2 regions of the Amycolatopsis sp. NPDC049688 genome follow, and region 2 is predicted to be linked to the other one. Evidence: riboswitches for the same ligand, from Rfam matches in the RefSeq annotation. Region 2 holds a riboswitch; the other holds the start of a gene.
What was found. Region 2 has a riboswitch for glycine ahead of gcvP (aminomethyl-transferring glycine dehydrogenase). Riboswitches for the same ligand answer to the same signal wherever they lie in the genome.
Positions count from the first base shown of each region.

Region 1: another riboswitch for glycine. It lies ahead of gcvP (aminomethyl-transferring glycine dehydrogenase); the one in region 2 lies ahead of gcvP (aminomethyl-transferring glycine dehydrogenase).

Region 1 is NZ_JBFANY010000006.1:353,314-368,953, forward strand. Features, by position in the region: gene AB0J55_RS22820 (transglycosylase domain-containing protein) at 1-16, opposite strand, end outside; gene AB0J55_RS22825 (GntR family transcriptional regulator) at 119-838, opposite strand; gene AB0J55_RS22830 (hypothetical protein) at 1,009-1,239, shown strand; gene AB0J55_RS22835 (L-serine ammonia-lyase) at 1,325-2,692, opposite strand; gene lipA (lipoyl synthase) at 2,707-3,708, opposite strand; gene glyA (serine hydroxymethyltransferase) at 3,705-4,979, opposite strand; gene gcvH (glycine cleavage system protein GcvH) at 4,979-5,356, opposite strand; gene gcvT (glycine cleavage system aminomethyltransferase GcvT) at 5,369-6,460, opposite strand; gene gcvP (aminomethyl-transferring glycine dehydrogenase) at 6,463-9,294, opposite strand; glycine riboswitch at 9,333-9,431, opposite strand; gene AB0J55_RS22865 (helix-turn-helix transcriptional regulator) at 9,601-10,893, opposite strand; gene AB0J55_RS22870 (hypothetical protein) at 10,966-11,163, shown strand; gene AB0J55_RS22875 (cyclase family protein) at 11,160-12,110, opposite strand; gene AB0J55_RS22880 (3-oxoacyl-ACP reductase) at 12,123-12,890, opposite strand; gene AB0J55_RS22885 (aldehyde dehydrogenase family protein) at 12,890-14,254, opposite strand; gene AB0J55_RS22890 (gamma-glutamyl-gamma-aminobutyrate hydrolase family protein) at 14,251-14,958, opposite strand; gene AB0J55_RS22895 (glutamine synthetase family protein) at 14,939-15,640, opposite strand, start outside.
Region 2 is NZ_JBFANY010000001.1:1,148,997-1,164,636, forward strand. Features, by position in the region: gene AB0J55_RS04855 (crotonase/enoyl-CoA hydratase family protein) at 1-776, shown strand, start outside; gene AB0J55_RS04860 (AMP-binding protein) at 787-2,490, shown strand; gene AB0J55_RS04865 (hypothetical protein) at 2,493-2,894, opposite strand; gene AB0J55_RS04870 (hypothetical protein) at 2,925-3,428, opposite strand; gene AB0J55_RS04875 (hypothetical protein) at 3,745-3,954, shown strand; gene AB0J55_RS04880 (CDP-alcohol phosphatidyltransferase family protein) at 4,696-5,313, shown strand; gene gcvH (glycine cleavage system protein GcvH) at 5,406-5,789, shown strand; gene garA (glycogen accumulation regulator GarA) at 5,904-6,368, shown strand; gene AB0J55_RS04895 (MerR family transcriptional regulator) at 6,365-7,111, shown strand; gene AB0J55_RS04900 (bifunctional nuclease family protein) at 7,328-7,801, shown strand; gene AB0J55_RS04905 (VOC family protein) at 7,810-8,208, shown strand; gene AB0J55_RS04910 (MerR family transcriptional regulator) at 8,278-8,673, shown strand; gene trxA (thioredoxin) at 8,685-9,020, shown strand; gene AB0J55_RS04920 (TetR family transcriptional regulator) at 9,001-9,612, opposite strand; gene AB0J55_RS04925 (MerR family transcriptional regulator) at 9,911-10,489, shown strand; glycine riboswitch at 10,532-10,630, shown strand; gene gcvP (aminomethyl-transferring glycine dehydrogenase) at 10,834-13,737, shown strand; gene AB0J55_RS04935 (NAD-dependent epimerase/dehydratase family protein) at 13,743-14,678, shown strand; gene AB0J55_RS04940 (glycosyltransferase family 2 protein) at 14,675-15,640, shown strand, end outside.

The DNA of each region.
Region 1 (15,640 bases), on a different contig from region 2:
CCGTCGCCAAGGTCACGAAAGGATGACGACCGGACGGGTGAGGAGGTTCGGTGAGGAAGCAACGGAAGTTGTCAGGATCCTGTCAGGGTTGGCGGCGAGATCGATTCTGTCGAAAAGCTCAGGACAGGAAGGCGCGCAGCAGCGACGCGGTGCCCTCGATGTGCTCGGCCATCGCCTGCCGCGCAGCGGGGGCGTCCCCCGCGAGGATGGCGTCGACGATGGCTTCGTGCTGGGCGTTGGAGTGCTCGAGGTTGGGCGGGAGCAGCGGGATCCGGTCGAGCAGTTGGTTGACGCGGGTGCGGGCGTCGGCCATCGCCGTGGTCAGCGAGCCGGACGCGGTCACCTCGGCGATGGCCAGGTGCAGCCGGGAGTCCTTGCGGCGGTAGTCGTCGACGCCGGCACCCGCGGCCTCGGCGAGCGTGCCGGTCAGGTGCTGCCGGTCGGCGGGGCTCAGCGACCGGGCGGCGGCCATCTCCGCGGCGCCGGTTTCGAGGACGTACCGCAGGGTCAGCGCGTCTTCCAGGGCGGCGGCGTCGACCTTGCCGTCGGGTTCGGGCGGGCCGGGCAGGCTTTCGTTCACGAACGTGCCGCCGTACCGCCCCCGCCGTGACTCGACGTAACCGGCGTCGGAGAGCGCCCGGATGGCCTCGCGCAGCGTGACGCGGCTGACGCCGAGCCGTTCGGCGAGCTCCCGTTCGGAGGGCAGCCGGTCCCCCGCGCCGACGACGCCCAGCCGGATGGCCTGCAGCAGCCGCTCGACGGTTTCCTCGAAGGCGTTGCCGGCGCGGACCGGCCGGAACAGCGCTTCGCCGGCATTCACCACCGAGGTCGACTCCATCCCGCGAGTCTAGGCCGCGGCGCGGGTTCACCCCGCGACCGGACACCGCGACGGTCAGTGGTCACCAGGGTACTTTCCGCATCTTCGGAGTGGCCAGCGGCCGGCCCGGTCGTCACACTGTGTTCGCAGTCCGGAAAACCGGTGGAACGTGACGGGCACGGTCGGCAACGATGGAGTCACCGACACCGAACATCGACGCAGGGGGCGATCCGGTGCACTTTCTGATGGCCGAGGACCTGGTCCACGAACGAGAAGGCGAGCTACGCCACGGCGTACGCAGGCGCCCACCCGGGCGGGCGACGCCGAGACGCCGGACGGGGACGAGGAGACAGCAGCTCGGGTGGACGCTGGTCGAGGTGGGCCTGCGGCTGGCGACGGAACCGGAGGACCGGGAGAGCTGAGACGCCGCCGATCGGCTTCCCGCCCGCCGGCCGCCGCAATCGCCGCCGCCGGTCGACCCACGCCGCGCCGGCCGGCGGCGACCGGTCAGCACTCGATGACGTTCACCGCCAGGCCGCCGCGGGCTGTCTCCTTGTACTTCACGCTCATGTCCGCGCCCGTCTCGCGCATCGTCTTGATCGCCTTGTCCAGGGTCACCACGTGGCTTCCGTCGCCGCGCATCGCCATCCGTGCCGCGTGGATGGCCTTCGAGGCTCCCACCGCGTTGCGCTCGATGCACGGGATCTGGACCAGCCCGCCCACCGGGTCGCACGTCAGGCCGAGGTGGTGCTCCACGCCGATCTCCGCCGCGTTCTCCACCTGGGCCGGGGTTCCGCCGAGCACCTCCGTCAACCCGGCCGCAGCCATCGCCGAGGCCGAGCCCACTTCGCCTTGGCAGCCGACCTCCGCGCCCGAGATCGAGCCCGTCTGCTTGAGGATCGAGCCGATCGCGCCCGCCGTGAGCAGGAACGTCACGATTCCGTCGTCCGACGAATGCCGGATGAAGCGCTGGTAGTAGTGCAGCACCGCCGGGATGATCCCGGCCGCGCCGTTGGTCGGGGCCGTCACCACCCGGCCGCCCGCCGCGTTCTCCTCGTTGACCGCCAGGGCGTACAAGCTCACCCAGTCCATCGCGTACAGCGGGTCGTCCGCGCCGTCCTCGGCCAGCAGCTTCTCGTGCAACGCCCGTGCGCGCCGCGGGACCTTCAGGCCGCCCGGCAGCACGCCCTCGTGGGTGCAGCCGTTGCGGACGCACTCCGCCATGACCGCCCAGATGTCCAGCAGCCCCGAACGCACCTCGTCGCGGGAACGCCACGACAGTTCGTTCGCCAGCATGATCTCGCTGATGGGCAACCCCGTCGCAGCGCAGTGCGCCAGGAGGTCGGCGCCGGTGCGGAACGGGTACGGCACCGGGGTCGAGTCCTCGACGAACACCGTGTCCGTTTCGTACGACTCGTCGCGGACGAAGCCGCCGCCGACCGAGTAGTACGTGCGTTCGCGCAGCAGCGCGCCCGATGCGTCGAACGCGCGGAACACCATGCCGTTCGGGTGCGCGGGCAACGACTTGCGCCGGTGCATGGTGAGGTCGTTGTCCTCGTCGAACGCGATCTCGTGCGTGCCGGCCAAAAGCAGCCGGCCCGATTCGCGGATCGACGAAATCCGGCCCGGCACGGTGTCGGTGTCGATCTCTTCGGGACGTTCACCGGACAGCCCGAGCAGGACGGCTTTGTCGCTGCCGTGGCCGAATCCGGTCGCGCCGAGCGAGCCGAACAGCTCCGCCTGGACGCGGGACACCGCGGCGAGGTCGGCGCCGAGTCCGTCCACAAAGGTCAGTGCCGCCCGCATCGGCCCGACGGTGTGGGAGCTCGACGGGCCGATGCCGATGGAAAACAGGTCGAAGACGCTGATCGCCATTGATCCGCCCCTTCCTATCGGGCCAGCAGCGAGCTGGCCTCTTGCGAAGCCGGGCCCTGGTCGGCGAGGTGGGCCAGGTTCTCCGGCAGCTCTTCTCCACGGTAACGCTTGGTCTGGGCGTAGAGCCGTCCCGCGCGGTAGGACGACCGCACCAACGGCCCAGCCATGACACCCGCGAAGCCCATCGCCTCCGCGGCCTTCGAGTGCTCCACGAACTCCTCCGGCTTCACCCACCGATCCACCGGGTGATGCCGCGGCGACGGACGCAGATACTGCGTGATCGTCAAAATCTCGCACCCGGCATCCACCAGATCCTGCATCGCCGGAGCCACCTCATCCGGGGTCTCACCCATCCCCAGGATCAGGTTCGACTTCGTCACCAACCCGGCCTCACGCGCCGCCGTGATGACCTCCAACGACCGCGCATACCGGAACCCGGGACGGATCCGCTTGAAAATCCGCGGCACCGTCTCCACATTGTGCGCCAACACCTCCGGCCGCGACCCGAACACCTCCGCCAACTGCCCCGCATCCGCATTGAAATCCGGAATCAACAGCTCCACACCGGTGCCCGGGTTCAAAGCATGAATCTGGCGGACCGTCTCGGCGTAAAGCCAGGCACCGCCGTCCTCAAGATCATCCCGCGCCACACCGGTCACCGTCGAATACCGCAAGCCCATGGCCTGCACCGACTCCGCAACCTTCCGCGGCTCAGACCTGTCCAAAGCCGCCGGCTTCCCGGTATCGATCTGACAGAAATCACACCGACGCGTGCACTGATCCCCACCAATCAGGAACGTCGCCTCACGGTCCTCCCAACACTCATAGATATTGGGACAACCCGCCTCTTCACACACCGTGTGCAAACCCTCACGACGAACCAGACCCTTGAGCTCCGTGAACTCCGGACCCATCCGCACCCGCGTCTTGATCCACGACGGCTTCTTCTCGATCGGCGTCTCACTGTTGCGAACTTCCAAACGCAACAGCTTCCGGCCTTCAGGCGCAGCACTCATCGGGAAAGGTCCGCGTACAGCGGGTGCTTCTTGGCCAGCGTCTCGACGCGGTCGCGCAGCTTCGAACGCACGGCGTCGTCGAAGTCCGGCTTCAGCGCCTCGGCGATGATGTCGGCGACCTCGGTGAAGTCCTCCGCCCGGAACCCGCGGGTGGCCAGCGCCGGCGTGCCGATCCGCAGGCCCGAGGTGATCATCGGCGGGCGCGGGTCGAACGGGACGGCGTTGCGGTTGACCGTGATGCCGACCTCGTGCAGCCGGTCCTCGGCCTGCTGACCGTCCAGAGTGGACTGGACCAGGTCGACGAGCACCAGGTGGACGTCGGTGCCCCCGGTCAGCACGCGGACACCAGCCGAAGCGCAGTCTTCCTGCGACAGCCGTGCGGCCAGGATGCGCGAGCCCTCCAGGGTGCGCTCCTGCCGCTCGCGGAACTCGTCGCTCGCGGCGATCTTCAGCGCGACCGCCTTGGCCGCGATGACGTGTTCGAGGGGCCCGCCCTGCTGGCCGGGGAACACCGCCGAGTTGATCTTCTTCGCCAGCTCCTCGCGGCACAGGATGAGCCCGCCGCGCGGGCCGCCGAGGGTCTTGTGCGTGGTCGTGGTGACGATGTCGGCGTGCGGCACCGGCGACGGGTGCAGCCCGGCCGCGACCAGCCCGGCGAAGTGCGCCATGTCCACCATCAACCGCGCGCCGACCTGGTCCGCGATCCGGCGGAACTCGGCGAAGTCGAGCTGACGCGGGTAGGCCGACCAGCCGGCGATGATCAGCTTCGGCTGGTGCTCGACGGCCAGCCGCTCGATCTCGGCGACGTCGACGATCCCGGTTTCCTTGTCGACGTGGTAGGCGACGACGTTGTACAGCTTGCCCGAGAAGTTGATCTTCATCCCGTGCGTCAGGTGGCCGCCGTGCGCGAGGTCGAGGCCGAGGATCGTGTCGCCCGGCTTGAGCACGGCGAACATCGCGGCCGCGTTGGCCTGCGCGCCCGAGTGCGGCTGGACGTTGGCGTGCTCGGCGCCGAAGAGCGCCTTCGCGCGGTCGATGGCGAGCTGCTCGACGACGTCGACGTGCTCGCAGCCGCCGTAGTAGCGGCGGCCGGGGTAGCCCTCGGCGTACTTGTTGGTCAGCACCGAACCCTGCGCTTCGAGCACGCCCACGGGGGCGAAGTTCTCGGAGGCGATCATTTCCAGGGTCGACTGCTGGCGGTCGAGCTCGGCCGCGACGGCCGCGGCGACCTCGGGGTCGACGTCGGCGAGGGGGGCGTCGAAAGTCGTCATCAGTTCTCCTGGGTGTGCGCGGCGTACGCGGCGGCGTCGAGCAGTTCCGGAACGTCCCCGGTCAGACGCACCTTCAGGAGCCATCCTTCGGTGTACGGGTCGGAGTTGATGACCTCGGGGGTGTCCGATGTGGTGCCGTTCACCTCGACGACTTCGCCGGAGACCGGCGCGTACAGCTCGCTGACCGACTTGGTCGACTCGACCTCGCCGAACACCTCGCCCGCGGTGATGGCCGAACCCGTGTCGGGCAGCTGGACGAACACGATGTCACCGAGCGACTCGGCGGCGAAGGCGGTGATGCCGACGGTGGCGATGCCGTCCTCGACCTTCAGCCACTCGTGTTCCTTGGTGTACTGCAGGTTCTCGGGGATGCTCACAGGGAAAAGTCCTTACGCGCGGGAGTAGAAGGGCAGGGCGACGACCTCGACGGGCTCGATCCTGCCCCGGATGTCGACGGAGAGCTCGGTGCCGGGCTCGGCGTACGCCCGATCGACGTACGCCATGGCGATCGGGTAACCCAGCGTGGGCGACAACGCGCCGCTGGTGACCTCGCCGACCTCGGTCCCGTCGGACAGCAGCTTGTAGCCGTGCCGCGGGGCGCGGCGACCGGCACCGCGAAGGCCCACCCGCACGCGCGGGACGTCCTGCTCGGACCGCTCTTCCAGAGCCGAGCGGCCGACGAAGTCACCCGGCTTCTCGAACTTCACGACGCGGCCGAGCCCGGCTTCGAACGGGCTCTGGTCGAGGGTGAGTTCGTTGCCGTACAACGGCATCCCGGCTTCCAGGCGCAGCGTGTCGCGGCAGGCCAGGCCCGCGGGGACCAGGCCGTGCGGCTCGCCGGCTTCCAGCAGCAGACGCCACAGCGCCGGTGCCTCGTCGGCGTCGACGAACAGCTCGAAGCCGTCCTCGCCGGTGTAGCCGGTGCGGGCGAGCAGGACGTCGTGGCCCTTCACCGACGCCGGGACGCTGGCGTAGTACTTGAGCGCGTCCAGGTCGGCGTCGGTGACCGCGGCCAGGATTTCGGCGGCCTTCGGGCCTTGGACGGCGATCAGCGCGGTGGTCTCGGACCGGTCGTCCACTTTCGCGTCGAAGCCCGCGACCCGCTCGGCCAGGGCATCCGCGACGACCTGCGCGTTGCCCGCGTTCGCCACGACCAGGTAGTGCTCGTCCGCCAGCCGGTAGACGACGAGGTCGTCCAGGACCCCGCCGGCAGCGTTGCAGATCATCGTGTACCGCGCCCGGCCGGGCTTGACCCCGGTCAGGTTGCCGACCAGCGCGTAGTCCAGGACGTCGGCCGCCTGCTTGCCGGTGACGTGGATTTCGGCCATGTGCGACAGGTCGAACAGCCCGGCCGCCTCGCGGACGGCCTTGTGCTCGGCCAGTTCGCTGGCGTAGCGGACCGGCATGGACCAGCCGGCGAAGTCGGTGAACAGCGCACCGAGTCCCTTGTGGACTCCGTGCAGGGAGGTCTCTTTGGACACTGTCAGCCTTCGTAAGCGTTGAGGGGCGGGCAGGAGCACACGAGGTTACGGTCGCCGCGGGCGCCGTCGATGCGACGCACCGGGGGCCAGTACTTGTTCTTCCGCGAAACACCCGCCGGGAACACCGCCAGCTCGCGGCTGTAGGGCTTGTCCCACTCCCCGACCAGCGTCTCCGCGGTGTGCGGTGCGCCCCGCAGCGGCGACTCCTCCGCGCTCCAGCGGCCGTTGGCGACCTCGTCGATCTCGGCGCGGATGGCGATCATCGCGTCGCAGAACCGGTCGATCTCGCCCAGGTCCTCGGACTCGGTCGGCTCGACCATCAGCGTGCCCGCGACGGGGAACGACATGGTCGGAGCGTGGAAGCCGTAGTCGATGAGCCGCTTGGCGACGTCGTCGACCGTCACGCCGGTCTCCTTGGTGAGCTGCCGCAGGTCGAGGATGCACTCGTGGGCGACCAGGCCGTCCTGCCCGGTGTAGAGGACCGGGTAGTGCGGCGCCAGCCGCGAAGCGACGTAGTTCGCCGCGAGCACGGCCACCTTCGTGGCCGCGGTCAGGCCGGGCGCGCCCATCATCCGGACGTAGGCCCAGGAGATCGGCAGGATCGACGCCGAGCCGTAGGGCGCGCCGCTGATCGGGCCGACACCGGTCTCCGGGCCGGCGGCGTCGAGCAGCGGGTGGTTCGGCAGGTACGGCGCAAGGTGCGCGCGCACCGCGACCGGGCCGACACCGGGGCCGCCACCGCCGTGCGGGATGCAGAACGTCTTGTGCAGGTTCAGGTGCGAGACGTCGCCACCGAACTCGCCCGGCTTGGCCAGCCCGAGCAGGGCGTTGAGGTTCGCGCCGTCGACGTAGACCTGGCCGCCGCCGTCGTGGACGATCTTGGCCAGCTCGTCGATGTCGTGCTCGTACACGCCGTGGGTCGACGGGTAGGTCACCATGATCGCGGCCAGGGTGTCCTGGTGGGCGTCCACCTTGGCCCGCAGGTCGGCCAGGTCGACGTTGCCCTCGTCGGTGCACTTGACGACGACCACGCGCATCCCGGCCAGCACCGCGGACGCGGCGTTGGTGCCGTGCGCCGACGACGGGATCAGGCAGACGTCACGAGCTTCGTCGCCGTTGGCGCGGTGGTAGGCGCGGATCGCGAGGAGGCCGGCGAGCTCGCCCTGGCTGCCCGCGTTCGGCTGCAGCGACACCTTGTCGTAGCCGGTGACCTCGGCCAGCCACTCGGCCAGCTGCCCGACCAGCGTGTGGTACCCGGCCGCGTCCTCGGCCGGCGCGAACGGGTGGATGCCGGCGAACTCGCGCCAGCTGATCGGCTCCATCTCCGTGGTGGCGTTGAGCTTCATGGTGCAGGAGCCGAGCGGGATCATGCCGCGGTCGAGCGCGTAGTCCTGGTCGGACAGCTTGCGCAGGTAGCGCAGCATCGCCGTCTCGGAGCGGTGGGTGCCGAAGACCTCGTGGCCCATGAAGCCGCTCTCGCGGGCCAGGCCGTTCGGGAGCGCGACGCCGTCGCTGACCTCGCCCTCGACGCCGAACGCACGCAGGACCTTCGCCGCGATCGCGGGCGTGCTGACCTCGTCGAAGGCGACGCGGACGTGGTCGGCGTCGACGTGGCCGAGGTTGATGCCGGCTTCGCGGGCGGCGGCGTGGACCTCGGCGGCCTGGCCCGGGACGCGCGCGACGACCGTGTCGAAGAAGGATTCGTGCACGACCTCGACGCCGGTCCGGCGCAGGGCGCTGGCGAAGCCCGCGGCGAGGCCGTGGACGCGCCGGGCGATCTTCTTCAGGCCGTCCGGGCCGTGGTAGACCGCGTACATCGCGGCCAGCACGGCCGGGAGGACCTGCGCGGTGCAGATGTTCGACGTGGCCTTCTCACGGCGGATGTGCTGCTCCCGCGTCTGCAGCGCGAGGCGGTAGGCCGAGTTGCCGTCGGCGTCGACCGAGACACCCACGAGACGCCCGGGCAGCGACCGCTCGAGCCCGGCGCGCACCGACATGTACCCGGCGTGCGGGCCGCCGTAGCCGAGCGGGACGCCGAAGCGCTGCGTCGAACCCGCGGCGACGTCGGCCCCGAACTCGCCGGGCGCGGTGATCAGGGTCAGCGCGAGGAGGTCGGCGGCGACGGTGAACAGCGCGCCCGCGGCCTTCGCCGACTCGGAAATCGCGTGGTAGAAGCCGCGGCCGCGCAGCACACCCGACGCACCCGGGTACTGGACGACGACGCCGAAGAAGTCCTCGGGCAGGCCGGTGAGCAGGTCACGGACCTCGACCTCGATGCCGAGGGCCTCGACGCGGGTGCGCACGACGGCGATGGTCTGCGGCAGGCACTCGGCGTCCAGGACGACCTTGTTCGACTTCGACTTGGACGCGCGGCGCATCAGCGTGACGGCTTCGGCGACGGCGGTCGACTCGTCCAGCAGCGAGGCGTTCGCGGTGGCCAGGCCGGTCAGGTCGGCGACCATGGTCTGAAAGTTGAGCAGCGCTTCGAGGCGCCCCTGGGAGATCTCGGGCTGGTAGGGCGTGTACGCGGTGTACCAGGCCGGGTTCTCCAGCACGTTGCGGCGGATCACGCCGGGGGTGACGGTGTCGGAGTAGCCGAGGCCGATCATCTGCGTCATCGGCCGGTTGCGCGCGGCGAGGGCGCGCAGCTCCGCGGTGGCGTCCTCTTCGGACGCGGCGGGCGGGAGCCGCAGGTCACGGGTGGCGCGGATGGCGCTCGGGACGGCTGCGCCGACGAGGGCGTCGAGGCTGCCGTAGCCGCACTCGGCGAGCATCTTGGCGCGTTCGGCCTCGGACGGGCCGATGTGGCGGGCGTCGAACTGCGTGGAAGTGATCGGGAGCTCCTAAGGCCGGGCACACAGCGGTGCGCTGGAACTCCCCCTCTGTCATGGCACCTGAGAGTTTCACCGTGGGCGACACGGCTTTCACCTTGGGTGAGGCGCGGGTGCGCCTGCTTTCCAGAGTGGCCTCGCGCGAAGCGGTAGCAGGTACCTGAGAGATTCCGGGGAGTTTGCTCCTTCGGTGCCCCACCACGTTCGTGAGGGCTCTCCCGCCTCGGCTCTACGGCCCGATCTGCAGTTGTGGCGGTTACGGTACCCGGCCCGTCCCGCGGGCGTCTACTTCACCCGGGCAACACCACATCAGTCCTCGATCGCGGTTCGACGCACGACGCTGCCCGCCAGCGCGGGCGGCCGCCGGACCCGGCCCGACGGCAGGACCAGGCGCTTCAACGGGCCGCCCACCGGCACCGGCGGGTGCCCGGCGCCCAGCAGCACCTGCTCGACGATCTGCTCGGCGTGCCAGGCCACCGCGTCGTTGAGGCGGTCCAGCGACGGCCGGTCGCCGTCGAAGACGTCCTCGTCGGCCAGCGTCACCTCGAAATACGTGCACCCCGGCGGGACCGCGATCGCCTTCTCGATCGCCCGCGCACCCTCCAGCGGGTCGTCGAAGCCCGCCTCGAGCAGCGCCGACCGGTAGATGCGGGCCGCCCGGGCGCGCATCTTCGGGCCGTAGCGGACGACGACCGGGAGCCGTCCGGTCAGGTCCGGCACGGCCAGGCCGTGCAGCAGCATGATCGGCGGCACCGAGTGCACCAGCCGCGGCGCGGGTTCGGCCAGCTCACGGGCGGTGACCCGGACCCGGTCGGCCATGGCGTCCGGGAGCCCGGAGTAGCGGAAGTCGACGTTGCCGAACCCGAGCCCGTCGGCGACCAGCGACGCCAGCAGCTCGCCGTAGCCCCAGATCGGCGACAGCACGACCACCGGCGGCGCGGCGACGACCGGCGACGGCACGGGCGGCCGCGTCGCCTCCTGCTCGGGCACCTGGATCACCAGCCGCGGCGGCTCGTGCCAGTCGTGCACCTCCGCGACCCGCCAGTACAGCCCGAGCGGCCGCCACAGCTCGCCGAGGACGTCGTGCTCGATGATCCGCCGCACCTCGGCGTCGTCGTACGGGAAGTCCCGCGGCGGCACGATCCCGACGTAGTGGTGGTAGGTGACGCGGACCTCGTCGCCGCGGGTGGCCGACCGGATCCGCATCTCCCAGTCGACCGGCGACGCCGCGATCGCGTTCGCCACCTGCGTGCCGGGCGAGGAGTAGACGAGCGCGGTGGCCTGCCGGAGGAACTGCCCGGCCCGGTCGATGCCCTCCCGCAGCGCCTTCGCCGCCTGGGCCACGTGCACCGGCGAGGCCAGCGACTCGGGCAGAACGCCGGCGACGCGCAGCAGCTCGGCCTCGCTCACCCCGGTGACCTCGGCGAGCTGGGCCCAGTGGTCGAAGACGGTGACTTTCGGCGCGTGCCGGTGCTCGATCCAGCTGCGCAGCGTCGACGTCGGGACGCCGATGCGCCGCGCGGCCTCGTCCAGGGACAGACCGCGGGAGCGGATCCCGGCCCGGACCGCTTCCGCCCAGTCGTCGGCGCGCCAGTGCGTCACCTCACAAAGCTAACGAAACCCGCTAGCTTTGCGCAGGGACGAATCGCCCACGGGCGCCCGACGCTGGTCACCATGACCACCACCGTGATCGCCCTGACCCTGATCGTCGGCGTGCTGACCTTCGCCGCCGGCGCGTTCCTCGCCTCCGAGGTCGCCACCCGGATCCTGCGCCGCCGGGAGAAGGAGATCTCCGAGGAGCGCAAGAAGCTCAACGCCGCCTGGCGCTACCTGCGGGAGGTCTACGACGTCAAGAAGAAGACCAGGCGTTAGAACGTGGCGATCGGGTTGACCGGGCTTCCGGACGTCCCGGCGAAGCGGACCGGAGCGATCGCGAGCTGGAAGTCCCACTGGCCGAACTCGGCGGCCGTCGTCGCGCACGCCTCGAGGTCGCAGTTGTCGAGCAGCCACAGGCCCATCGCCACCAGGCCCACGGTGTGCACCGGCATCGCCAGGTCGTCGTACCCCGACGGCTGGACGTCAGTGGGCGTGTCGGCGCCGATCAGCGCGACTCCCCGTTCGTGCAGCCACGGCAGGCAGGACGCGTGCCAGCCGGCCTGCGTGAACTCGCCGGACGGACCGGACTCGTGCCGGACGCGGCCGTAGCCGGTGCGCAGGAGTACCGCGTCGCCGGAGCGCACCCGGACACCCTGGCGGCGCTCGGCCTCCTCGAGATCGCCGGGGAACACCCCGTCGCCCGGTTCCAGCGACGGCACGCCGCGGACCTTCGCGATGTCCAGCAGGACTCCCCGCGTGACGATTCCGTCCGCCGCCGCCGTGACGGCTCCCCACGCCGCTCCCGTCTCGGCGTCGACCAGCGAGTGCGGCCGCCCGTTGTACATCCTGCCGTCCCAGAAGATGTGGCACGGCGAGTCGAGGTGGGTGATCGTGTTGCCGTGGAACAGGATGCCGAGCCGCTCGTTCGAGTAGCCCCAGTGCCGGTCGTTGCGGAACCCGGGAATCGGCATGGTCCCGGCACCCGGCAGGTCGGCGAAGCACGGGCACGCCGTCGTCGAGCGCTCCATCTCTTCCGGGACGGCCACCTCCCACGCGCACGACACGCTCCGGCCGTGGCGCACGGCTCGCGCCGCCGCCAGCCGGACGTCGTCGGTGATGTGGTTCAGCGTGCCGCGCTCGTCGTCGTCGCCCCACCGGCCCCAGTTCGACAGCGTCTCGAAGTAGCCGAGCACCTCGTCCTGGCCGGGCATCAGTCCCGTCACCGCGCCAGCTTGTCAGGTCGGCGTGACGTACGCGCCGGAGATCCCGCCGTCGACCAGGAACTGCGACGCCGTGATGAAGCTGGCGTCGTCGCTGGCCAGGAACGCCACCGCGGCCGCGATCTCCTCCGGCTCGGCGAACCGGCCGACCGGGACGTGGATCAGGCGGCGCGCCGCGCGTTCCGGGTCCTTCGCGAACAGCTCCTTCAGCAGCGGCGTGTTCACCGGGCCCGGGCACAGCGCGTTGACGCGGATGTTCTCCCGCGCGAACTGGATGCCGAGCTCGCGGCTCATCGCGAGCACGCCGCCCTTGGACGCGGTGTAGGAGATCTGCGACGTCGCCGCGCCCATCACCGCCACGAACGAAGCCGTGTTGACGATCGACCCCTTGCCCTGCCGCTGCATGTGCGGCAGGACGGCCTTGCAGCACAGGTACACCGACGTCAGGTTGACCCGCTGGACCCGCTCCCACGCCTCGATGCCGGTGGTCAGGATCGAGTCGTCCTCCGGCGGCGAGATCCCGGCGTTGTTGAAGGCGACGTCGACCGAGCCGAACTGCTCGACCGTGCTGTGGAACAGGTTCTCGACCTGCTCGGCGTCGGTGACGTCGGTCTGGATGAACGCGCCGCCGATGTCGTCGGCGGCCGCCTTGCCCTCGACCGGCGAGAGGTCCGCGATGACGACCTTCGCACCTTCGCTCGCCAGGCGCCGGGCCGAGGCGAGCCCGATGCCGCTGGCGCCGCCGGTGATGACCGCGACGCGGCCTTCGAAACGCTGGACCATTACTCCTCCGTGCTCAGAAAGACGTTCTTGGTTTCGGTGAACGCCGCGGCGGCGTCCGGGCCGAGCTCGCGGCCGAGGCCGGACTGCTTGAAGCCGCCGAACGGCGTCCAGTAGCGCACCGACGAGTGCGAGTTCACCGAGAGGTTGCCGGATTCGACGCCGCGCGCAACCCGGAACGCGCGGCCGGCGTCGCGGGTCCAGATCGACCCGGACAGGCCGTACTCGGTCGCGTTGGCCATCCGGATCGCGTCGGCCTCCTCCGCGAACGGCACGACGGCGACGACCGGGCCGAAGACCTCTTCCGCCGCGGCCGGGTGCCGCAGGTCCGGCGGGGTGAGGACGGTCGGCGGGAACCAGAAGCCGCGGCCTTCGGGCGCGGAGCCGCGGAACGCCACGGGCGCGTCGTCCGGGACGTAGGAGGCGACCTTCTCCCGGTGCGCGGCCGAGATCAGCGGGCCCATCTCGGTCTTCTCGTCGCCGGGGTCGCCGACGACGACGCCGTGCACGGCGGGTTCCAGCAGCTCCATGAACCGGTCGTACGCGCTCGCCTGCACCAGGATCAGGGACCGGGCGCAGCAGTCCTGGCCCGCGTTGTCGAAGACGCCGTAGGGCGCGGTGGCCGCGGCCTTCTCCAGGTCGGAGTCGGCGAAGACGATGTTCGCGTTCTTGCCGCCGAGCTCCAGCGTCACGCGCTTCACCTGCGCCGCGCAGCCCGCCATGATCTGCTTGCCGACCTCGGTGGAGCCGGTGAAGACGACCTTTCGCACGGCCGGGTGGTCGACGAACCGCTGCCCGACCACGGACCCCTTGCCCGGCAGCACCTGGAAGACGTCCTCCGGGATGCCCGCCTCGCGCGCCAGCTCGCCCAGCCGGACGGCGGTCAGCGGCGTCAGCTCGGCGGGCTTGAGGACGACGGTGTTCCCGGCGGCGAGCGCGGGCGCGAACCCCCAGCCGGCGATCGGCATCGGGAAGTTCCACGGCACGATCACGCCGACCACGCCCAAGGGTTCCTGGAAGGTGACGTTGACGCCGCCCGGCACCGGGATCTGCTGGCCGATCAGGCGTTCCGGGGCGGCGGAGTAGTAGTTGAGGACGTCGCGGACGTTGCCCGCTTCCCAGCGGGCGTTGCCGATGGTGTGCCCGGAGTTCTCGACCTCCAGCCGCGCGAGGTTTTCGATGTCGGCCTCGACGGCATCGGCGAACCGGCGCAGCAGGCGCGCGCGGTCGCCGGGGGTGACGTCGCGCCAGGCCGGGAAGGCCGCGTGGGCGCGGACGATCGCCGCGTCGGTTTCCTCGGCGCTGGTCAGGGGGATGCTCCGCACCACCTCCTCGGTGGCCGGGTTCAGGACGTCAAAGGTGGTCATCGCCTCTCCTTGCTCGCTTCGACGAGAGCCTGGAACAGCCGGACGTCGTCACTGTCCTGCTCGGGGTGCCACTGGACGCCGAGGATGAACTCACCAGGGAGTTCAGCGGCCTCGACGGTGCCGTCGGCCGCCCAGCCGACCGCTTCCAGGCCGGTGCCGAGCCGGTCGATCGCCTGGTGGTGGTAGCAGAGCGTCTTGGTTTCGGGCCCGAGGATCGCCGCCGCCCGGCTGCCTTCGGCGAGCGTGACGGTGCCCCGGCCGAACGTCGCCGGCGCGGGTTGGTGGTCGGTGGTGCCGCTTTCGGGCAGGTGCTGGGTCAGGGTGCCGCCGAGGGCGACGCTCATCACCTGCAGGCCGCGGCACACGCCGAGCACCGGCTTGCGTGCGCGCCGGGCCGCTGCGAACAGGCCGAACTCGAAGGCGTCGCGCGCCGGCCGGGTGTAGGTGGCCGGGTGTGGCTCGTGGCCGTAGCGGGCGGGTTCGACGTCGGCGCCGCCGGTGAGCACCAGCCCGTCCACAGTGGACACCAGCCGTTCGTGCGCGTCGGACACCGGCGGCAGCAGCACCGGGATGCCACCGGCCGTGATGACGCAGTCGACGTAGACCCGGTGCAGCAGTACGGCTTCGGTGTCCCAGACGCCGAACTTCGCGGGTTCGAGGTAGGACGTCAGCCCGATGACGGGCCTAGAGTCGTTCGAAGCCACGGACGAGCTCCCAGTCGGTGACGGCGGCGTTGTAGGCGTCGATCTCGATCTTCGCCGCGTTCAGGTAGTGGTCGACGACGTCGTCGCCGAAGGCCGCGCGCGCGAGGCCGCTCTCCGCCAGCGCCGCGGCGGCTTCGGGCAGCGTCGTCGGCACGGTGCCGCGGCCGGAGTTGTAGGCGTTGCCGGTGAACGGCTCTTCCAGTTCCAGCTCGTTCTCGATGCCGTGCAGGCCGGCGGCGATGAGCGCGGCGACGGCGAGGTACGGGTTGACGTCCCCGCCCGGCACCCGGTTCTCGACGCGCAGCGACTCGCCGTGCCCGACCACGCGCAGCGCGCAGGTGCGGTTGTCGGTGCCCCACGCGATCGCCGTCGGCGCGAAGCTGCCGGGCACGAACCGCTTGTAGGAGTTGATGTTCGGCGCGAGGAAGTAGGTCAGCTCGTGCAGCCCGGCGAGCTGGCCGGCGAGGAACTGCTCCATCAGCGTCGAGAAGCCGTGCTCGCCGTCCCCGGCCAGGACGGCCCGGCCCTCGGTCGAGCGCAGGCTGATGTGGATGTGGCAGGAGTTGCCCTCGCGCTCGTTGTACTTCGCCATGAAGGTGAGGCTTTTGCCCTCCTGCGCGGCGATCTCCTTGGCGCCGTTCTTGTAGACGCTGTGGTTGTCGCAGGTGGTGAGCGCGTCGGT
Region 2 (15,640 bases):
CCGAAGTGACGCTTCTCGGCCCGTCGAAGGGCAACGCGATGGGCCCGGACTTCTGGCGCGAGCTGCCGCTGGTGTTCCGCACGCTGGACGCCGACCCGCAGGTCAGGGCCGTGGTTCTCACCGGCAGCGGGGCGCACTTCTCCTACGGCCTCGACCTGCCGGCGATGATGGGCGACTGGGCGCCGATGCTGGGCGGGGACAACCTGGCCGGCCCGCGCACGGCCTTCCTCGACCAGGTCCGGTCGCTGCAGGCGGCGGTCAGCTCGATCGCGGAATGCCGCAAACCGGTCGTCGCGGCCGTTTCCGGCTGGTGCATCGGCGGTGGCGTCGACGTCATCGCCGCCGCGGACGTCCGCCTGGCCAGCGCCGACGCCAAGTTCAGCGTCCGCGAGGTGCGCGTCGCCATCGTCGCGGACCTCGGCAGCCTGCAGCGGCTCGCCTCGATCATCGGCGAGGGCCACCTGCGGGAGCTCGCCCTCACCGGCAAGGACGTCGACGCCGCCCGCGCCGAGAAGATCGGCCTGGTCAACGACGTCTACGAAAGCCAGGAAGCGCTGCTGAAGGCCGCGCGGGAACTCGCCGGCGAGATCGCTGCGAACCCGCCGCTGGTGGTGCAGGGTACGAAGCAGGTACTGGCGGCGAACACCGAGCGCCAGGTCGCCGACGGCCTCCGGTACGTCGCGGCGTGGAACTCGGCGTTCCTGCCCAGCAAGGACCTCGGCGAAGCGGTCCAGGCCTTCATGGAGCGCCGCAAGCCGGAGTTCAAGGGCGAATAGGAGGTATGGCGTGAGCGCTTCGGAGGTCCACCACGCGTTCCGCGTGGCGCGCGACTACCTGCAGGCCCACCGCGAGGACTACGGCACCGCGTACCGCGACTTCGCCTGGCCGGAGTTCGACGAGTTCAACTGGGCGATCGACTGGTTCGACGTGGTCGCGCACGATCCGGCCAACGCGGAGCGGTACGCGCTGTGGATCGTCGAGGAGGACGGCCGCGAGAACCGCTGGACCTACCCGGAGATGTCCGGCCGGTCCAACCAGGTCGCCAACTGGCTGCGCGGCCTCGGTGTCCGCCGCGGCGACCGGCTGATCCTCATGCTGGGCAACCAGGGCGAGCTGTGGGAGACCATCCTCGCCGCGATCAAGCTCGGCGCCGTGATCATCCCGGCGTCGACGCTGCTGGGCCCGGCCGACCTCACCGACCGCGTCGAGCGCGGCGCGGCGAAGCACGTCGTCGTCCGCTCGGTGGACGCGCCGAAGTTCGACGGCGTCGAGGGTGACTACACGCGGATCGCGGTGGGGGAGCCGGTCGAGGGCTGGCAGCCGTACTCGGCCGCGTTCGCCGAGTCGCCCGAGTTCACCCCGGACGGCCCGACGAAGGCCGGCGACCCGCTGCTGCTCTACTTCACCTCCGGCACGACGGCCAAGCCGAAGCTGGTGCAGCACACGCACGTCTCGTACCCGGTGGGCCACCTGTCCACGATGTACTGGATCGGGCTGGAACCCGGCGACGTCCACCTGAACATCTCCTCGCCCGGCTGGGCGAAGCACGCGTGGAGCAACTTCTTCGCCCCGTGGAACGCCGAGGCGACGGTGTTCCTCTACAACTACAGCCGGTTCGACGCGGGTGCCCTGATGGCGCAGATGGACCGGTGCGGCGTCACCAGCTTCTGCGCCCCGCCCACGGTCTGGCGGATGCTCATCCAGGCCGACCTGACGGCACTGAAGACCCCGCCGCGCAAGGTCGTCGGCGCGGGCGAGCCGCTCAACCCCGAGGTGATCGACCAGGTCGAGAAGGCGTGGGGCGTCACCATCCGCGACGGCTTCGGCCAGACCGAAAGCAGCGTCCAGATCGCGAACACGCCGGGCCAGGAGGTCGTGCCCGGGTCGATGGGCCGCCCGCTGCCCGGCTTCGTGGTGGCGCTGGTCGACCCGGTCAGCGGCGAGCGCGCGACGGAGGGCGAGATCTGCCTGGACCTCGCGCACCGGCCGGTGGGCCTGATGACCGGGTACGCCGACGACGACGAACGCACGTCGGCGGCCTTCGCGGACGGCTTCTACCACACGGGGGACGTCGGTTCGATCGACGAACGCGGCTACATCACCTACGTCGGGCGCACCGACGACGTGTTCAAGGCGTCGGACTACCGGATCTCGCCGTTCGAGCTGGAGAGCGTGCTGATCGAGCACGAGGCGGTGGCGGAGGCGGCGGTGGTGCCGGCCCCCGACCCGATCCGGCTCGCGGTGCCCAAGGCGTACGTCGTGCTGGCCGCCGGTTTCGCGCCGGACGCGCCGACCGCGCGGTCGATCCTCGCGCACTGCCGCGAGCACCTGGCGCCGTACAAGCGGATCCGGCGGCTCGAGTTCGCGGAGCTGCCGAAGACGATCTCGGGCAAGATCCGCCGCGTCGAGCTCCGCGGGCGGGAGAGCGACCCGAAGCGTGGCGAAGGGACCGAGTACCGCGAAGAGGACTTCCCCGACTTGAAGTCCTGACGTCAGCTGCGGGTGCCCTCGACCTGGCGGCCGTCCTCGGTCGAGCAGGCGGTCACCGGGTCGTTCGCCCCGCTGCCGCACGTCCACTCGCCGATCGCGATCGGGCCCGGGCCGTCGGCGTCGTTCGCCTCGGCCGGGGTCAGCTTCGCGAAGTAGTCCTTCAGCAGCTGGCTCGCCGCGGCGCAGTCGACCTTCCCGTGCGCGACGACCGCCGTCTTGGCGCCGCCCGCGCCGGTGACGTCGCCGCACGGCACGCCGGGCGCCGTCGAGGCGGCCGCCGCGGCGGCGGCGGGCACGGCCGCCCCCGAGGAGGAGGGCGCGGCGGGGGCCGGGTCGCCACCACCGCAACCGGCCAGTGCGGCGGTCGCGGCGACGAGCAGCAGGGGGTACGCGAGAGTCTTCATGGGCCCTTCAGGAGCGGACGGAACGGGTTCTCACTCGGACGGCACGACGGCGGCGAACACCGTCTGCTCGCCCTTGGTGCAGGTGGTGCCGCCCTGGGCGGCGGGCGGCCCGGAGGCGCACAGCCAGCCGTCGACGGTCTCGTTCACCGCGTCGTTCGAGCCGGCGCCCTGGCGCCCGGCGATCTTGCGGTGGAAGTCCCCGACGAGCTTCGTCGCGGCGGCGCAGCTGACGCCCGCGGAGCCGCTGTCGAACACGTAGAGCGTCAGCCCGCTGGCGGCGGTCACGGTGCCGCAGGAGCCGGGCACCGACGGCGGCGGCCCGGACGGCTTGGACACCGGAGCGGGCGCCTCGGAGCCGTCCGCAGCGGCGGGCGGGGGCGGCGGGGTGCCGGTCGGCGTCGTCGCGGGCGCGGAGGCGGTCGAGGAGGGCGGCGCCGGGGGCGCCTGCGCGGCCGGGCCGCCGGAGCAGGCCGCGAGCACGGGCAGGGCGAGGCAGGCCACGAGCCACGTCTTCGTGGTGGTCGGGTGGGGCACCGCGATCCTTCCTCCCCGGCTGGCTGGCCCGGTCATTCTGGCCCATCCGGGCCGGGGCCCCGCGGACCGACGCGCCCACGGGTGTGCCGGAGATTACTCCAGCGGCGTGGCGCCCCGGTCCGGTGGCCGCCGAATTGGTGTCCACAATGGACAGTTAACATTCCGTTCACGCTCCGAAACCTCCCGCTGCGATCAAGAATCGATCGGTCTAATTCCGGCCGTTCCCGTTAACAATCCGGCCCGGCGAGCCGAAGATCTTGGTGGGAGCCGACGAGCTTCCCCGTCCCCGACACCCGTCCCGAGATCCGTGAGAGCGATGAACGCCGACGCTGTGACCAGTACCGAAGACCCGTCCAGTCCGCCGACCGTCCCGAGCACCGTGGTCTGGTGCTGCGGCCGCCCGTATGTGCTCGAGGGCCGCGCGGGCCGGGCCCGCTGGATGGGCACCGACTACCGCGGCCGCCCCGAGTCGCTGACCAGCGCGGAGCTGCAGCGCCGCGGGTGGAGCCACCGCCGGGCCAGCTGAGCCCGCCCTGGCCGCCCTGGCTGGGGGAGGGTGGGCCGGGGATCGTCCTCCGGGGGTTGGGCCGGTGCCGGTCGGGCAATGCCCTGCCGGCGCCGCCCGCCCGGGCCGGTGCTCGGCCGGCGCGGGCCCGGCAACCAGGGCTGCGGGCGGACGGTTTCGGCAGGTTGGGTGAGCGCCTCACCTTGCACCGCAGGTCCCGGCCGCTCCACGGCCGGCCACGGCCGGCGTAGGCATGGGGCCTCTACCCTGCGGCGCCTGGCCTGGCCACGGCACGGCTGGCGCAGGTCCGGCAGACAGAACCCCCTGTACTTCCGGCCCGACCGCTCACCGGCCGGTGCAGCCCGCACGCCCCGTCCGCCCGGTCGGTGGAGGCCGGCCGCCTCGCCCCCGCCCGCCGCGGCCGCTTCCCGGTCGGTGAAGGCCGCCCGCCCCGCCCCGTCAGCCTCGGTCGGTGGAGGCCGCCCGCCCCGCCCCGTCAGCCCCGGTCGGTGGAGGCCGCCCGCCTCGCCCTGCCAGCCGCGGCCGCTCCCAGTCGGTTGAGGCCGCCCGCCTCGCCCCGTCAGCCCGGCCACTTCCCACCTGGCGCAGGCCCGGCAAGGGGCCGCAACCTCGCGCCGCCAGGCCCGGCCCCGTCCCAGCCGGCGCCGGCCCACCAACCAGGCCCCGCACCCTGCCCTTCAGGCCCCGACCCCGCACCGCACCACCGGGCGCCCCGCCACCCCTCCGCTGTTTAATGGCCCCGTGAGCACAGCCGCCCCCGAACCCGCCGCTCAGCCCGGTACCGCCGAGCCCTCCCTGCTGCGGCAGGCGCTCAACGTCCCCAACATCCTCTCCCTGCTGCGGCTGGCCGGCGTTCCGGTCTTCCTCTGGCTCCTGCTCGGCCCCCGAGAAGACGGCTGGGCCCTCGCACTGCTCGTCTTCAGCGCCCTCACCGACTGGCTCGACGGCAAGCTCGCCCGCTGGCTCAACCAGATGTCCCGCCTCGGGCAGCTGCTCGACCCCGCCGCCGACCGGCTCTACATCCTCGCCACCCTGATCGCCTTCCTCGTCCGGGACATCATCCCGTGGTGGGTGGTCGTCCCGCTGGTGCTGCGGGAGGCCGTGCTCGGCGTCTGCGTCATGACGCTGCGCCGCCGGGGGTTCGCGCCGCCCGAGGTCACCTACCTCGGCAAGGGGGCCACCTTCGTCCTGATGTACGCCTTCCCGTTCCTGCTGCTCGCGCAGGGTGGCTCCGGCGTCGCCGCGGTCGCGCGGCCGATCGGGTACGCCTTCACCATCTGGGGCGCCGTTCTCTACGTCTGGTCCGGTGTCCTCTACGTCGTGCAGGCACGCAACGCCCTCCGCGAACCCGCAGAGTGAGCTTTCGCCGGGTCGTGGCGGGCGGCTGGGCCGTGTGGGTGTAAGACTTCGCGCAGCACGTTTCGCCAGTGAGGGCATGAAAGGGGACCGCGGTGTCCGCTCCTGAAGAGCTTCGCTACACCGAGGACCACGAGTGGGTCGCCACCCGCGAGGAGACGCTCGTCCGGGTGGGCATCACCGAGTACGCGCAGGACCAGCTCGGCGACGTCGTGTTCGTCGACCTGCCCGAGGTCGGCAGGCAGGTGAGCGCGGGCGACGTCTTCGGCGAGGTCGAGTCGACCAAGAGCGTCTCCGAGCTGTTCGCGCCGGTCGACGGGGAGGTCGTCGCGGTCAACGACGCCGTCGCCGACTCGCCCGAGCTGATCAACAGCGACCCCTACGGCGAGGGCTGGCTGATCGAGATCCGGCTCGACGACCCCGCCGGGCTCGAAGCGCTGCTCGAAGCCGAGGCGTACGACGCCCTGACCAAGGGCTGAAGCCCGCTCCGCCGGTTCGGGGAGCCGGGGCTCGGAGAATCGATCAGGCACGGTACGTTGGCAGCTACACGTTCTTGAGTACTGGCAACACAGCATGTGTGGAGGAGAGCTCAGGTGAGCACGAACGACGGGCCCGGCGGCGTTCCCCCGGAGCAGTCTCCGGAGCGGACCTCTGTCTTCCGGGCCGACTTCCTGGCCGAAGCCGAAGGTCGCGAGCCCGCCCCGGAAGCCCCGGTCCAGGGAGTCGACGCCCTGCCCCCGGGTTCGGCCCTGCTGGTCGTGAAGCGCGGGCCGAACGCGGGTTCGCGGTTCCTGCTCGACCGCGACACCACCAGCGCCGGACGGCACCCGGACAGCGACATCTTCCTCGACGACGTCACGGTCTCCCGCCGGCACGCCGAATTCCGGCGTGAGGGCGGCGAGTTCGTCGTCATCGACGTCGGCAGCCTCAACGGCACCTACGTCAACCGCGAGCCGGTCGACCAGGCCGTGCTCGCCGGCGGCGACGAGGTGCAGATCGGGAAGTTCCGCCTGGTCTTCCTGACCGGCCCGGGGCACGGGGGCCAGGGGGCGCAGTGACGGCGGCCGGACGGCCACAACGTGACGGGTTGAGCATCGGGGCCGTTCTCGCGCAGCTGCGCGGCGACTTCCCCGATGTCACCATCTCCAAGATCCGGTTCCTCGAAGCCGAAGGCCTGGTCCAGCCGGGCCGGACGCCTTCGGGGTACCGGCAGTTCGCCGCGGCGGACGTGGAGCGTCTCAGGTTCGTCCTGGCCGCCCAGCGGGACCACTACCTCCCGTTGAAGGTCATCAAGGAACAGCTGGACGCGGCGGACTCGGGCAACGGGACCGCCGCGGCCCTGCCCCGCCCGCCGCGCCGGCTGGTGCCCATCGACGCGCCGGCCGAGAACGTCGGCCTGCCCGTGGCGGACGACTTCGCCGCGGGCAAGGAGCTGCGCCTGACCCAGGAGGAGCTCCTGGAACAGGCGGGCATCGACGCGGGGGCGCTGGCCGAGCTGCAGCAGTACGGCCTGGTCCGGCCCGGTCCCGCCGGGTTCTTCGACCCGGACGCGGTGCTGGTCGCGCGGACGGTGAAGGCGATGACCGAATTCGGGATCGAACCGAGACACCTGCGCGCGTTCCGCGCCGCGGCCGACCGCGAGGTCGGGCTGCTGGAGCAGATCGTGACGCCGGTGTACCGGCACCGCGACCCGGAGGCCAAGTCCCGGGCCGACGAAGTGGTGCGGGAGCTCGCGGCCCTGTCCGTGACCCTGCACACGCTGCTCGTCAAGGCCGGAATCCGTGGCGTCGCCGGGTGTTGATCGATAACGGGGCAGTGAGATCCTCTTTGCGGTCCCATGTCAATGACTGAATGTTCGGCACCGCATGCCGTACCGTGAAGGGACGGGTTTGCGGCAGGCGAACCGAGAGAGTCCGGACAGCGAGCACAGCGCACGGATGACGGGTAGCGTCGGGAGTGAGGGCGTGAAGCCGGTTCAGCGCTGCAGCCCGTGTGCACGAGAGGGAGGCGAAGCCCGATGAGCGAAATGCGCGTCGTCGGTGTGCGGGTCGAGCTGCCCGCGAATCAGCCGATCTTGTTGCTGCGGGAGACCGAAGGCGAACGGTACCTGCCGATCTGGATCGGCTCGGTCGAAGCCACCGCCATCGCCTTGGAGCAACAGGGGGTCCGGCCGGCCCGCCCGCTCACGCATGACCTGCTGAAAGAGGTCATCGGAGCACTCGGCCGGGAGCTCGAGCAGGTCGTCATCACCGACCTGAAGGAGGGCACCTTCTTCGCGGAGCTCGTCTTCGACGGCGACATCCGGGTGTCCGCCCGGCCGAGCGACTCGGTCGCGCTGGCCCTGCGGATCGGCGTCCCCATCCACGCCGTGGACTCGGTGCTGGAGGAAGCCGGCCTGATCATCCCGGACGAGCAGGAAGACGAAGTCGAGAAGTTCCGCGAGTTCCTCGACTCGGTTTCCCCGGAAGACTTCCGCGGAGCAGATACCTGAGGGGCCTCATGTCCCTGAGTGCCCACCAGGTCAGAGCTTCGATCGCCGTGTCCGACATCCACCGGGCGGTCGAGTTCTACGAAGGCAAGCTCGGTCTGCGGGCGCTGCAGTCCGGCCCGAGCGCCCACGTCGCCGACGGCAGCCGGACCTACGGATCCGGGGGCGGACCGGCGCTGAACGTGTACCAGTCCGGCACCGCGGGGAAGAGCTCGGCCACCCTGGCGACCTGGTACGTCGACGACATCGACGAGGTCGTCGGCGAACTCATCGCGGCCGGCGTCGAGTTCACCCGCTACGACCGGTTGGAACACGACGCGAAGGGGATCACCGCCCGGGCCGGCGGTGGGCGGATCGCCTGGTTCCAGGACCCGGACGGCAACACCTTCGCCATCGAAGCCGACATCTGAGGAGCGGTCCCCTCGCCGCGGCGAGGGGAACTTGCCTTGACGTGGACGTCAACGTCTAGCGTCGAAGGCATGCGGATCGGAGAACTTGCGCAGCGCACGGGTACCACCACCCGTGCGCTGCGGTTTTACGAGGACCAGGGCCTCCTGCAGGCCCGGCGCTCGGCGAACGGCTACCGCGAGTACGGAGAGGACGACCTCCAGCTGGTCAAGGAGATCCAGACCTTGCAGACGGTCGGCCTGACCCTGGAGGAGACCCGCCCCTTCGTCGAATGCCTGCGCAGCGGGCACGAGACCGGCGATTCCTGCGCGAACTCGATCGAGGTCTACCGGCGCAAGCTCGAAGAAGCCGACGCCCTGCTCGCCCGCCTCGGCGGCATCCGCGGCGAACTGGCCGCCAAGCTCGCCGCCGCGCTCGCCCGGCAGGCGCCCGATCCGTGTGCCGTGCCCGATTCCCCGCGCCCGTGAAGGAGCCCGCCGTGTCCGAAGTCCTCGAAGTCACCGACCGCACGTTCGCCGACGTGCTGAGCAGCGACGTTCCCGTGCTCGTCGAGTTCTGGGCCACCTGGTGCGGCCCCTGCCGGATGGTCGGCCCGGTGCTCGCGCAGCTCGCCGCCGAGCGGGACGGCGAGCTCGCCGTCCGGAAGATCAACGCCGACGAGAACCCGGAAACCACCCGCTCCTACCAGGTCATGTCGCTGCCGACGATGATCCTCTTCCGCGGCGGCGAGCCGGTCGAGACGATCGTCGGCGCGTTCCCGAAGGCCCGCATCGAGGACCGGCTCGACCGGGCCCTCAAGGCGCCGTCGCTTTGACGAACGTGTCCGCCACCTCGCGCCCGTACGTTTCGAGGTCCAGCGAAGGGTCGGCCGCGTAGGCCGCGGCGACACCGTCGACGGCCTGCGCGATCGACATCGCCATCACCTCGGGCGTGAATACGCCGAAGACGCCCTCGGCCTGGCCCTGCTTGAGCTGGCGGGCCAGGCCGTGCACGCGCAGGTCGTCGACCAGCACCTTCGTCATCACCCAGCCGTCGGCGTCGTCGGCGTTGGCGGCCAGCTCCGACAGCGCCCGGACGCACTCGGGGTACGCCCGCAGGAACGCGATCGACGTCTCGATGTGCGCCCGCAGGTAGCCGCGCCGGTCGGCCGGGTCGAGGCCGCCGCCGGTGCGTTCGGTGAGGAACGCACCCTTCGTCTCGACGACCGTGCTGAGCACGGCCTGCATCAGGCCGGCCTTGTTCGTGAAGTGGTACGAGATCAGCCGGGTGCTGCTGAGCCTGGCGCGCTCCTTGATCTTGGCGAAGGTGGTCCGGCGGTAGCCGAGATCGGCCAGGACGCCGATGGTCGCGCCGATGATCTGCGCCCGGCGCGCGGCCTCGGTGACGCTGAGGCCCATCTCGGCCATGAGGTCAGTGTTTACCTGCATGAGTAAAAAGTTACTCGGCTGAGTAACTCTGTCAAGGTGTTTGAATCACGCCGTAGGGGGTACGGCGAACGGCTCAAAGGCTCAGCCGACCGTTGAGGCTTGCCGCGCGTCGCGTTGACCGGCACTGTCCGGGCGCTTACCGTCGAAGAAGGGAAATCGCCACGGTGTGATTCACGGTCTGGGGCCGGACCGTGGCGGTTGATCTCCGGCGGGTCCCGCTCCTGGGACCGTCCGGCTGTCATTCGCCGGCCGTCAGGTCGGGCGAGGGGAGGCTTGCGTGGTCGAGGCTGGTTCCGAGAAGCAGCCTGTCGAGGTCGCGACTGGTGAGCAGGGGGAACTGTTCCCCGACAACTCGCTGCCCGACGAGCTGGTGGGGTACCGCGGTCCGGCGGCGTGCCAGATCGCCGGCATCACCTACCGCCAGCTCGACTACTGGGCCCGGACCAAACTGGTCGCACCCAGCATCCGCACCGCGCACGGCTCCGGCTCGCAGCGGCTGTACTCGTTCAAGGACATCCTGGTCCTCAAGGTCGTCAAGCGGCTGCTCGACACCGGCGTCTCGCTGCAGAACATCCGCGTCGCGGTCGACCACCTGCGCGTCCGCGGCGTCCGCGACCTGGCCCGGGTGACGCTGTTCTCCGACGGCACCACGGTCTACGAGTGCACCTCCCCGGAGGAGATCGTCGACCTGCTCCAGGGCGGCCAGGGCGTCTTCGGCATCGCGGTCAGCGGCGCGATGCAGGAAATCAGCGGCACCATCCACGAGTTCCCGGCCGAACGCGCCGACGGCGGCATCGTCGAGACGCACGAACCGGACGAACTCACCCAGCGCCGCAACGCCCGCAAGACCGGGTGATCACCGCTGCGGCGGACAGAGTAAGGTTCACCGTGCGGTCGACGAATCCGCGCGGGAGAGTCCGAGCCACACCTTGAGCTCGGCGCCGAAGGAGCAAATCCTCCCCGGAACCTCTCAGGCACCCTGGACCGCGCGGACGAGACGCCTCTGGAAAGCGGGTCGTCAGGACACACCCTGATGGCCCCGCCGACGGTGCAAGCCCGGGTCAACCTACGGGCGAAACTCTCAGGCGCCCTTAGGGGTCAGACAGAGCGGGGAGGGTTCCTTCGGATTCGGCGAGGTCTGCTCGCGCAAGGCGCTCGCCGGAATCCTGCGGTGGACACCGCCGATCGGAGGAGGCCATCGTGGATCCGTCACTCGCCTCCCTGGAACAGGGCATTCCCTTCGCCGACCGGCACATCGGCCCCGGTCCCGAAGACCTCCGGCACATCCTCGACGTCATCGGCGTCGCCTCCCTCGGCGAACTCGCCGAACGAGCCGTTCCCGAGTCGCTGCGGGAGTCCGCGGAGCCGCTCGACCTGCCGCCCGCCGCCTCCGAAGCGCAGGCCCTCGCCGAACTGCGGGAACTCGCCGCCCGGAACCGGCCGATGGCGCAGATGATCGGGCTCGGGTACCACGACACCGTCACCCCGCCGGTCATCCGGCGGGGCGTCCTGGAAAACCCCGCCTGGTACACCGCCTACACGCCCTACCAGCCCGAAATCTCCCAGGGCCGCCTGGAAGCGCTGCTCAACTTCCAGACCGTGATCGCCGATCTCACCGCGCTGCCCGTGGCCAACGCCTCCCTGCTCGACGAGGCCACCGCCGCCGCCGAAGCCATGACCCTCGTCCGGCGGGCCGGGCGGGCGGCGTCGTCCCGGTTCGTCGTCGACGCCGACACCCTGCCGCAGACCCTCGCCGTGCTGCGGACCCGGGCCGAACCACTCGGGATCGAGCTCGTCGTCGAGGACCTGTCCCAGGGGCTGACCGGGCTCGGGCTCGGCGGCGACTTCTTCGGCATCCTCCTGTCCTACCCGGGCGCGTCCGGCGCGGTGCACGAGCTCGACCTCACCATCAGCGAGGCGAAGCAGCACGGCGCGGCCGTGGTCGTCGCCGCCGACCCGCTCGCCCTCACCCTGCTGCGGCCACCCGGCGAACTCGGTGCCGACGTCGCCGTCGGCTCGACGCAGCGGTTCGGCGTCCCGCTCGGCTTCGGCGGCCCGCACGCCGCCTACCTCGCCGTCCGGAAGGGCCTCGAACGGCAGCTGCCCGGGCGGCTCGTCGGCGTTTCCCGCGACGCCGACGGCCACCCGGCCTACCGGCTCGCCCTGCAGACGCGCGAGCAGCACATCCGCCGCGAGAAGGCGACGTCGAACATCTGCACCGCGCAGGTCCTGCCGGCGGTGCTGGCGGCGATGTACGCCGTGTACCACGGCCCCGACGGGTTGCGCCGGATCGCGCTGCGGGCCCACCGGATGGCCACCGTGCTCGCCGCCGGCCTCGCCGAGGGCGGCGTCGACGTCGGGCACGGCGAGTTCTTCGACACCGTCACCGCGACCGTGCCCGGGCGCGCGGCCGCCGTCGTCGCGGCGGCCCGCGACCTCGGCGTGAACCTGCGGCTCGCCGACGACGACCACGTCGGTGTCGCCTGCGACGAGACCACGACCCGTGAACGGCTTTCGCTGGTGTGGAAGGCGTTCGGCGTCTCGGTGTCCGATGTGGACGGATTGGACGCCGACACCGCGGACGCGCTCCCGGTCCCGCTGCGCCGGACGAGCGGGTACCTGGCGCACCCGGTGTTCCACGCGCACCGCTCGGAAACCGCGATGCTGCGCTACCTGCGTGAGCTGGCCGACCAGGACGTCGCCCTCGACCGCAGCATGATCCCGCTCGGCTCGTGCACGATGAAACTCAACGCCACCGCGGAGATGGAACCGGTCACCTGGCCGGAATTCGCCGGGCTGCACCCCTTCGCGCCCGCCGGGGACGCGGCCGGCCTGCTGGAGGTCGTCGCCGACCTCGCCACCTGGCTCGCCCGGATCACCGGCTACGACACCGTTTCCCTGCAGCCCAACGCCGGCAGCCAGGGTGAGTTCGCCGGCCTGCTCGCCATCCGCGCCTACCACCGCTCCCGCGGCGAGCACGCCCGGGACGTCTGCCTCATCCCGGCCAGCGCCCACGGCACCAACGCGGCCAGCGCCGTCATGGCGGGCATGCGGGTGGTCGTCGTCCGGTGCGACGAGCGCGGCAACATCGACCTCGCCCACCTGAAGTCCACTGTGGACGAACACCGCGCCGACCTCGCCGCGATCATGCTGACCTACCCGTCGACGCACGGCGTCTACGAGGACACCGTCGGCGAGGTGTGCGCGGCGGTGCACGCCGCCGGCGGTCAGGTGTACGTCGACGGCGCCAACCTCAACGCCCTGATCGGGGTCGCCCAGTACGGCCGGTTCGGCGCCGACGTCTCGCACCTCAACCTGCACAAGACGTTCTGCATCCCGCACGGCGGCGGCGGGCCCGGCGTCGGCCCGATCGGGGTCCGCGCGCACCTGGCGCCGTTCCTGCCGAACCACCCGCTGCAGCCGGCGGCCGGCCCGGCCACCGGCGTCGGCCCGGTCAGCGCGGCGCCGTGGGGCAGCGCGTCGATCCTGCCGATCTCGTGGGCCTACGTCCGGATGATGGGCGCCGACGGCCTCCGCCGGGCGACCCTCGTCGCGGTGGCCAACGCCAACTACGTCGCCCGCCGCCTCGCCGGTCACTACCCGGTGCTGTACGCCGGGCGCGAAGGCCTGGTCGCGCACGAATGCATCCTCGACCTGCGGCCGCTGACGAAGGCCACCGGCATCACGGTCGACGACGTCGCGAAGCGCCTGGCGGACTACGGGCTGCACGCGCCGACGATGTCGTTCCCCGTCGCCGGGACGCTGATGGTGGAGCCGACGGAGAGCGAAGACCTCGCCGAGCTCGACCGCTTCTGCGACGCGATGATCGCGATCCGCGGCGAGATCGACCGCGTCGCGGCGGGGGAGTGGCCCCTGGAGGATTCGCCGCTGCGGCAGGCGCCGCACACCGCGCGGTGCGTTGCCGGCGAATGGGACCGGCCGTACAGCCGCGAGACGGCGGTGTTCCCCGCCGGCCCGGGCACGCCGAAGATCTGGCCGCCGGTCCGGCGCATCGACGGCGCGGCGGGCGACCGGAACCTGGTCTGCTCCTGCCCGCCGCCGGAGGCCTTCGCGGACCGGTCACAGGATCGCGGGGTAGGTTGACGCCCATGGTGAGCAGGCACGGTCCTGATCGGACGTCCGTGGTCGTGACCGGCGGGAGCGGCTTCATCGGCCGGGCCGTCGTGCGCGCCCTCCGCGACCGGGACGTGCCGGTCACCGTCGTGGACCGGATCCCCTTCCCCGAAGACACCGCCGGTGTCCGGGTGGTGACCGGTGACCTGCGCGAGGCGGCCGTCCGCGAGGAGGCCGTGACGCCCGGGACCGCGGGGATCGTGCACCTCGCCGCGCTGACGTCGGTGCTGAAGTCGGTCGAGCTCCCCGAGGACACCTTCGCCGACAACGTCCTCGTCACCCAGGAACTCCTGGAACTCGCCCGCCGCCGCGAGGTGCCGGCGTTCCTGCTCGCCTCGACCAACGCGGTGATCGGCAACGTCGGTTCGGCGACCATCACCCCGGATCTGCCGCTGCGCCCGCTGACGCCCTACGGCGCGACCAAGGCGGCGTGCGAGATGCTGCTGTCGGGGTACGCCGGGGCGTACGGCATGACGACGTGTGCGTTGCGGTTCACCAACGTCTACGGCCCGGGAATGTCCCACAAGGACAGTTTCGTGCCGCGGATGATGCGGGCCGCGCTGACCGGCAGCGGGGTCAAGGTCTACGGCGACGGCCGCCAGCGCCGCGACCTCGTGCACGTCGACGACGTCGTCCGCGCCGTCCTGCTGGCCCTGGACAGCGGCCACTCCGGTCGCGCGATCGTCGGCGCCGGCTGTTCGGTGTCCGTGCTGGAAATGATCGACGCCGTGCGCGAGGTGACCGGGGCCGAGTTGCCGGTCGAGCACGTCGAGGCCCCGGCGGGCGAGATGCCGGCGGTGGTCGTCGACATCTCGGCCAGCGCGGAGACCATCGGCTACCGGCCGGAGGTCTCGCTCACCGACGGTCTCGCCACGGCGTGGAAGTACTTCTCCGGCCTCGCGAACCGGTGAGCGGTTTTCTCCGGCGGCACTGGCTGCTCCTCCTGCTCCTCGTCCCGGCGATCACGCTGCGGGTGCTGACCTGGCTCGCCTACCGGCCGGCGCTGCTGTACATCGATTCGTTCCGGTACATCGACAACCTGCACGCGCTGCGCGCCGACCAGCTGAACCCGATCGGCTACGACCTCGTCCTGCGCCCGCTGCTCGCCGTCGGGGGGCTGGCCTGGGTCGCGGCGGTGCAGCACGCCGGCGGGGTCCTGATCGCGATCGGCGTCTACGCGCTGGTCCTGCGCCTCGGCGGCCGTCCGTGGGTCGGCGCGCTGGCCGCGGTCCCGCTGCTGCTCGACGCCTACCAGCTGCAGATCGAGCAGAACATCATGTCCGAGGTGACCTTCGAGGCGGTCCTTCTCGGGCTCCTCTGGCTGCTGCTCGGGTGGGGCACCCCGGGCTGGAAGCGCGCCGGCGCCGCGGGCCTGCTGCTCGGCTTCGGCGTGCTCACCCGGCTGATCGGCATCTCATTGGCGTTGCCGCTGCTGGTGTTCCTGGTCGTCGCCGGGGGAGCGTGGCGGCACTGGGCGGGATGGCGCCGGGCCGGCGCCGGCCTCCTCGGCCTGCTCGCCGTGCTGGTCCCGTATGCGGCGCGGGTGCATGCCGAGACCGGGAAGTGGGGCCTGACCGGGCCGTCCGGGAACATGCTCTACGGCCGCACCGCCGCCGTCGCCGACTGCGCGAACCTGCACCTCGCCCCGGAGGTGCAGGTGTTCTGCCCGGCCGAGCCGCGCGAAACGCGCCTGGTCGACAACTACACCCACGCCGACCTCGACCCGAACTGGCCCGGCCCGCTACCCCCGGGCGCGGACAAAGTCGCACTGGCGCACGAGTTCGCGATCGCCGTCCTGAAGGCCCAGCCCGGCGACGTCGCCGACGCGATCCTGACCGACTTCGCCAAGAGTTTCGCCTGGACACGCGAGCAG